DNA from 2 places in the Streptomyces sp. NPDC002817 genome. Region 2 is predicted to be linked to the other one. Evidence: riboswitches for the same ligand, from Rfam matches in the RefSeq annotation. Region 2 holds a riboswitch; the other holds the start of a gene.
The links. Region 2 has a riboswitch for glycine ahead of gcvT (glycine cleavage system aminomethyltransferase GcvT). Riboswitches for the same ligand answer to the same signal wherever they lie in the genome.
Positions count from the first base shown of each region.

Region 1: linked by a shared signal. The riboswitch ahead of gcvP (aminomethyl-transferring glycine dehydrogenase) and the one ahead of gcvT (glycine cleavage system aminomethyltransferase GcvT) in region 2 are both predicted to bind glycine.

Region 1 covers NZ_JBSFUY010000006.1:9,496-13,390, reverse strand. The annotation lists gene gcvP (aminomethyl-transferring glycine dehydrogenase) at 1-2,302, opposite strand, end outside; glycine riboswitch at 2,477-2,573, opposite strand; gene ACWD3I_RS13475 (PRC-barrel domain-containing protein) at 2,694-3,071, shown strand; gene ACWD3I_RS13470 (DNA polymerase IV) at 3,153-3,895, opposite strand, start outside.
Region 2 covers NZ_JBSFUY010000026.1:45,579-49,473, reverse strand. The annotation lists gene ACWD3I_RS35445 (enhanced serine sensitivity protein SseB C-terminal domain-containing protein) at 1-145, opposite strand, end outside; gene ACWD3I_RS35440 (enhanced serine sensitivity protein SseB) at 296-1,069, opposite strand; gene ACWD3I_RS35435 (AAA family ATPase) at 1,150-1,812, opposite strand; glycine riboswitch at 2,034-2,143, shown strand; glycine riboswitch at 2,144-2,249, shown strand; gene gcvT (glycine cleavage system aminomethyltransferase GcvT) at 2,288-3,403, shown strand; gene gcvH (glycine cleavage system protein GcvH) at 3,522-3,895, shown strand, end outside.

The sequences.
Region 1 (3,895 bases), on a different contig from region 2:
ACGAGATCGGCAGGATCCCCGCGGACCCCCACGGCGCGGCCGAGATCGGCCCGACACCCGTCTCCGGCCCGGCGGCGGGCTGCAGCGGGTGGTTGGGCAGATACGGCGCCAGATGCGCACGCACACCGACCGGCCCGACACCCGGACCGCCACCGCCGTGCGGGATGCAGAAGGTCTTGTGCAGGTTGAGGTGCGAGACGTCCCCGCCGAAGTGGCCCGGCTTGGCAAGCCCCACCAGGGCGTTGAGGTTGGCACCGTCGACGTAGACCTGCCCGCCGGCCTCGTGCACCTGCGCACAGATGTCGGCGACATGCTCCTCGAACACACCGTGCGTCGACGGGTACGTGATCATCAGCACCGACAGCTCGTCGCGGTACTGCTCGATCTTCGCCCGCAGATCCTCGACGTCGATCTCGCCGTCCTCGGCGGTCTTCACGACGACGACCTTCATCCCGGCCATGACCGCGCTGGCGGCGTTGGTCCCATGGGCGGAGGACGGGATCAGACACACGGTCCGCTGCTCGTCCCCATTGGCCCGGTGGTACCCGCGTACGGCGAGCAGCCCGGCCAGCTCGCCCTGCGACCCGGCGTTGGGCTGCAGCGACACCTTGTCGTATCCGGTGACCTCGGCGAGCCGCTCCTCCAGCTCACGGATGAGCGTGAGATAGCCCTGCGCCTGCTCGGCGGGCGCGAAGGGGTGCAGCTGCCCGAACTCGGGCCAGGTGACCGGCTCCATCTCGGTGGTCGCGTTGAGCTTCATGGTGCAGGAGCCCAGCGGGATCATGCCGCGGTCGAGCGCGTAGTCCCGGTCGGCGAGCCTGCGCAGGTAGCGCAGCATCGCCGTCTCGGAGCGGTACTGGTGGAAGACCGGGTGCGCGAGGAACTCGTCGCTCCGCAGCAGCCCGGCCGGCACGGCGTCCTCGGTGGCGGCGTCGAGCGCCTCGACGTCACCCTCGACCCCGAACGCCGACCATACGGCGCTCAGCTGGGCCCGCGTGGTCGTCTCGTCGCAGGAGGCGGAGACCCGGTCGGCGTCCACGAGATGCAGGTTGACGCCGTTCTTGCGCGCGGCGGCGACGACCTCGGCGGCCCTGCCCGGCACCCGGGCGGTCACCGTGTCGAAGTAGGCGCCGTGCACGACCTCGACACCACCGGCGGTGAGCCCCGCGGCGAGGATGCCGGCGTAGCGGTGGGTCCGCCGCGCGATGCCCTTCAGCCCCTCGGGCCCGTGGTAGACGGCGTACATCCCGGCCATCACGGCGAGCAGCACCTGCGCGGTACAGATGTTGCTGGTCGCCTTCTCCCGGCGGATGTGCTGCTCACGGGTCTGCAGGGCCAGCCGGTACGCCTTGTGCCCGTCGGCGTCCACGGACACACCCACGAGCCGCCCGGGCAGGCTGCGCGCGAACTTCTCGCGCACCGCCATGTAGCCGGCGTGCGGCCCGCCGAAGCCCATCGGCACACCGAAGCGCTGTGTGGTTCCGACCGCGATGTCGGCCCCGAGCTCACCGGGCGACTTCAGCAGCGTCAGCGCGAGCAGATCCGCGGCGACGGTGACCAGCGCTCCGAGCTCGTGCGCCTGCTCGATCAGCGGCTTTATGTCCCGCACGACACCGGAGGCGCCGGGGTACTGGACGAGCACGCCGTTGATCTCACGACCGGCGACGTCGGCCGGAATGCCGTCGCCGAGGTCGGCGACCACGACCTCCACGCCGGCCGGCTCGGCACGGGTCTCGATCACGGCGATGGTCTGCGGAAGCGCGTCCGCGTCGACCAGGAACAGCCCCTTCTTGTTCTTGCCCATGCGCCGGGACAGCGACATGGCCTCGGCGGCCGCCGTGCCCTCGTCGAGCAGCGAGGCACCGGAGGTGGGGAGTCCGGTCAGTTCGGCGACCATGGTCTGGAAGTTGAGCAGAGCCTCGAGCCGTCCCTGGGAGATCTCGGGCTGGTACGGCGTGTAGGCGGTGTACCAGGCAGGGTTCTCCATGACGTTGCGCAGGATGACGGGCGGCGTGAAGGTCCCGTAGTACCCGAGTCCGATCATGGAGCCGAGAACCTGGTTCCGATCGGCGAGCGAGCGAAGCTCGGCAAGCACCTCTGCCTCGGTGCGAGCACCGGGCAGGTCGAGGTCATCGGCGTTCTTGATCACATCCGGCACCGCGGCGGCGGTGAGCTCGTCCAGCGAGCCATAGCCGACCTGCGCGAGCATCTTGGCCCGCGCCTCCTGGTCGGGCCCGATGTGGCGCTGCTCGAAGGGGATCCCCTGCTCGAGCTCTGTGAGCGGAGTGCGGTGGGCGGTCATTACGGAGGCCTCCTGGTCTGACACGACCTGCGAGGGGCACCACGGCACGGGTACCCGGACGGCCTCCCCCTCTGTCATCTCAACCTGAGAGCTTCACCGGGGCGCCCGAGGGCTCCCGGCTTTCACCGTCGGTGAGAGCGGAAGCCGTACTCCCGCCCTGCTTTCCAGAGTGGCCTCGTCCATGCGGTACGTGTGCCTGAGAGATTCCGGGGAGGATTTGCTCCTTCGGCGCCTCCGAACAGTGTCCGGAGGACTCTCCCGCACAGGGTCAGCAGCCGCTTGTCAGCCTAGCAGCGAGGCAGACGCGGATCCCTCGAGTGGCCGCCTCCCCCAATGTGCTCTTTCGTAGTGCTTACGGATGAGTTGCGAGTCGCGACCTAGTGGAGGGCCCGTGCAGACCGATATCGATCCTCGGAACCTGATCGGCCGCAAGGCCTTCGACCGCAACGGCACCAAGATCGGCACGATCGACGAGGTCTACCTCGACGACGCGACCGGCGTACCGGAATGGGCGGCCATACGCACCGGCCTCTTCAGCAGGGACGCATTCGTCCCCCTGGAACCCAGCGAACTCCTCGAGGGCGCCCTCCGAGTCCCCTTCGAACGAGCCCTGATCAAGGACGCCCCGGACTTCGGCGTAGGCCGCCACTTGTCCCCCGACCAGGAACTCCAGCTCTACCACCACTACGGCCTGGACGTGGCCCCACCGCCCCCCTTCCCGGACCACGACTTCGGCAAGCTGGCAGGCACGGAGGACGCGGAAGCCTGACGGAGCAGACACACAGACCTGCGGCCGCCGACGACGGTGCTCAGCCCCCACAGGGGCCACCCGCGCCCGACAACGAAACCGTCACGGGTGGTGCGGACGGGAATCCGAATCCGGCCGAAGACCGGACACCCCACACACCACCGGCACCAACGGCAACGGCTCAGCCACCGCCAACGCAGGATCCTCCACCGAAAACGTCCGCACCCGCCCCGGCGCGGAATCCGGCGTCTCGAACCTCACGGTCACCCTCCCCAGCCCACTCCCCTGCACCCACCCATGCCCGAACTCGTCATGCCGCACATCGTGCCCCGAGACCCACCGCCGCTCGACGGGAACCACCGGCGACTCCTCAGCCACCTCGACCCGCTGCTCCTCCTCCGCAAGCTCGGCACGCTCCCCCGCAGCCTGAGCGAACAGATCCTCCTGCGTGTAGTCGGCAAGCCCGCTCACCCCGACCCCCAGCAGCCGCACCCCACCCGTCGTGTCCACGGAGTCCAACAACCGCGCCGCGGCCTCCCGCACCACCGCCACGTCATCGGTCGGCCCCCGCAACGTCTCGGACCGGGTCAACGTGGAGAAGTCGTACCGCCGCACCTTCAGCACAATGGTCCGCCCCGACAGCCCGGCCCCCCGCAACCTCCGCACACACCGATCCGCCAGCCGCTGCACCTCCAGCCCGACCCGCATCCGGTCATGGATGTCCACGTCATACGTGTCCTCGACCGACACGGACTTGGTCTCCCGCTCGGCCACCACGGGCCGCTCGTCGTACGCCATCGCCATCGCGTACAGCCCGTGCCCATGGGCCTTCCCCAGCAGCCGTA
Region 2 (3,895 bases):
CGTGCCAGAGGAGCATCCAGACCTGGCCGGAGGAGGGGGTGGCGAGGGCGCGGAGGAGTGCCTCGTAGGCGTCGTATCGCCCCGGCGTCACCTGGCGCAGCATGTGCTCGACCTGGCCGGTCGCGGCGGTGCCGCTCGCGCTCACCTTCTACCGCCCCTTCGGGAAAGTTGCGTGTGTCTGCCGACAGCTTAAGCGGTGAGAGCTCGGGGCTTGCGGTGGTCTGTCGGCTGCGGGTGTGTGGGGGTCGATCGCGCAGTTCCCCGCGCCCCTTGGCGGCGATGCCCCCAGCGGCGTCTACAAGGCACCCTGGAAGAAGGGCCTCACCTTCTCGCGCATCCAATGACCGACCGGATCATCGGCTACGTCCAACAGGACCAGGTTCACCGGCCACCGCACCGGGGTCTGGGTCAGGGCGCGGGCCAGTGCGTCCATCGGGAGGGTACGCAGGTCGCCCTCCCATTGGGAGAGTTCGACGCCCACGAACATCACGGGCTCCGCCGTCTCGATCGAGGCCAGACAGCGGCGGGCCGTGCGGACCACGCCGGTCGCGGCGAACTCGGCGGAGGCGGTCGCGAGGAAGTCGACCGGGTCCTCCTGCCAGTCCGGCTCGTAGAGCTTGACGCGGCCGCCGGTGCCGCCGGGGCCGTCCAGCGGGGTGCGGCCGATGCGGCAGAGCTCGGCGACGGCGGGCGGCGGGAGCGGGACGCCGACCACACCGTCCGGGTTCACGGCGATCCCGATGTGCGGGGGCAGACCGCGCGCGAACTCCACCGCGGGCGCGATCGTGTACGCCATGTGCCCGCCCGCGACCTGCCGGAACTGCTCCTCGGAGCTGAAGACCGGGACGTACGCCTGGCCCTCGATCTCCATGCTGGGCAGGTCGAGAGGGCCGCTGCGCGGGCCGCCGCCGTTCGGCAGCGGGATCCAGACGAAGCTCCGGCCCAGGACCTCGATGATCCGGCCGCCGGCCGCGGGCATCCCGAGGGAGGCCGAGAGCACCTCCTCCAGCTCGTTGCCGGGCCATCCGCCGCCGTGCGGATGGGGGTGCGCCTGTGCCGGGAATGCCATCTGTCCGTCCGCCTGCCGAGTGCTGCCGCTTGTGGCTTGTCTGTGGCTGAAAAGGCTAGCGGGTACGGCGGCGGCTGAGGTCAGCCCGTGAAACCGACCCGGCGCAGGGTGTCCGCCGCGTCCCGGTCGAGCAGCACCGCCGAGCCGACGCCCTGCGGCAGATCGCCCTTGGCCACGGAACGGATCAGCCGGGCGGCCGCCGTGCGGTGCCGCAGGAAGGCGTACTTCGAGACGCCGCGGCCGCGCTCGCGCTGGCCGGCCAGCGCGGTGTCCGGGGCGACGTCGAGCAGCAGCAGATGCAGGGTGCCGCCACGGCGGCGGGCCTCGCGGGCCAGCCAGCCGCGCACCCAGGACTGGGTGCCGCAGTCATGCACGACGACGCCCTTGCCGGAGCGCAGGGCACGGAACAGACCGAAGTAGTGGGCGACGCGGACGAGGGGGCGGTAGATCGCGTACGGCAGGAAGCGCGGCGCCCGGTCGTCCCAGCGGTCGCGGGTGTCCTGGGAGTCGATCCGTACGCCCTTGACCGCCCGGCGCATCAGGGTGGACTTGCCGCTGCCGGGCAGGCCGGTGATCACGACCAGGTCGTCCGGGGCGAAGAGCAGGGCGTGCGGGCTGTGGCCGGCGCGGTCGCGCAGGTCCCGGACGACCGGTTGCGCCGCGCACGTCTCGCGGGCCGGAGCGGCCGGCTGTGCGGGCAGCGCGACGGCCGAGGTCGTGGCGTACGCAGTGGTCCTGTTCACCGTGATCGTCCTCCCCTGGGGCGGGTCACGAGTTCCCCTCCCCGTCGAGTGTAAAGAGAAGGTAATCCGCGGCGCCTCCTGTTTCCGTCCGTTTCTCGCAACAGGCCTGCTACAGCGTGCGGCGAGTGACGGTGGAGGCTGCGCGACCCCTGTGGGAGCCACCCCTGCCCCGCCGGACGGATGCGTGCAATGATGTCCGCGCCAACTGCATACCGGCCGTTTGAATCCGCGCGGGAGAGTTCCGGGCCGTACGTTCTCGTACGAGTGCCCGGGCGCCGAAGGAGCAAGTCCCTCCCTTGAATCTCTCAGGCCCCGTTACCGCGCGGGCGAGGCACATCTGAAAAGCGAGCCGCCCACCGGCGGCTCCACCCAAGGTGCAAGTCATGTCCCCTGCGGTCATGGCGAACCTCTCAGGTTCCGATGACAGATGGGGAGGAACGACCTCGCCCGTCATGCCTTGGGAGACAACCGTCCGATGAGCAATGAACCCCGCCTTACCGCGCTCGATGCCCTGCATCGCTCGCTCGGCGCGACGATGACCGACTTCGCCGGCTGGGACATGCCCCTGCGCTACGGCTCCGAGCGCGACGAGCACAACGCCGTGCGCACGAAGGCCGGACTCTTCGACCTCTCGCACATGGGCGAGATCACGGTGAGCGGACCGCAGGCGGCCGCTCTCCTGAACCACGCCCTGGTCGGCAACATCGCCTCCGTCGGCGTGGGCCGCGCCCGCTACACCATGATCTGCCGCGAGGACGGCGGCATCCTCGACGACCTGATCGTCTACCGGCTCCAAGAGACCGAGTACATGGTCGTCGCGAACGCCTCCAACGCCCAGGTCGTCCTGGACGCGCTCGTGGAGCGTGCGGCCGGCTTCGACGCCGAGGTGCGGGACGACCGGGACGCGTACGCGCTGCTCGCCGTCCAGGGCCCGGAGTCGCCGGGCATCCTCGCCTCGCTCACCGACGCCGACCTCGACGGACTGAAGTACTACGCCGGGCTGCCCGGCACGGTCGCCGGCGTCCCCGCACTGATCGCACGCACCGGCTACACGGGCGAGGACGGCTTCGAGCTGTTCGTGAAGCCCGAGCACGCGGTCGAGCTGTGGCAGGCCCTGACCAAGGCGGGCGAGGGCGCCGGTCTGGTCCCCTGCGGTCTGTCCTGCCGGGACACGCTGCGCCTGGAGGCGGGCATGCCGCTGTACGGGCATGAGCTGTCGACCGAGCTGACCCCCTTCGACGCGGGCCTCGGGCGCGTGGTGAAGTTCGAGAAGGAGGGCGACTTCGTCGGGCGCGAGGCGCTCACCGAGGCCGCCGCCCGGGCTCAGGACAGCCCTCCGCGCGTCCTCGTCGGCCTGATCGCCGAGGGCCGCCGTGTCCCCCGCGCCGGGTACGCCGTGGTCGCCGACGGCCAGGTGATCGGCGAGGTCACCTCCGGCGCCCCCTCGCCCACGCTGGGCAAGCCGATCGCGATGGCCTACGTCGACGCCGCGCACGCCGCGCCGGGCACCACCGGAATCGGTGTGGACATCCGGGGCAGCCACGAGCCCTACGAGGTCGTGGCTCTGCCGTTCTACAAGCGCCAGAAGTAGACACTGGACGCGAGGTCGCGCGCCCGCGCGTGACCCTGCGCACATTTCCGCTGCTCACGCACGTTCCCAGCAGTCCCCCATCCACCAGCACTCCCCCGCGTACAGGAGAATTCAGGCCATGAGCAACCCCCAGCAGCTGCGCTACAGCAAGGAGCACGAGTGGCTGTCGGGCGCCGAGGACGGCGTCTCGACGGTAGGCATCACGGAGCACGCGGCCAACGCACTCGGCGATGTCGTCTTCGTGCAGCTCCCGGAGGTCGGTGACACGGTGACCGCGGGCGAGACCTGTGGCGAGCTGGAGTCGACCAAGTCGGTCTCCGACCTGTACTCCCCGGTCTCCGGTGAGGTCACCGGGGTCAACGAGGACGTCGTCAACGACCCGTCGCTGGTGAACTCCGCCCCCTTCGAGGGCGGCTGGCTGTTCAAGGTACGCATCGCGGACGAGCCGGCCGACCTGCTCTCCGCCGACGAGTACACCGCCTTTTCCGCCGG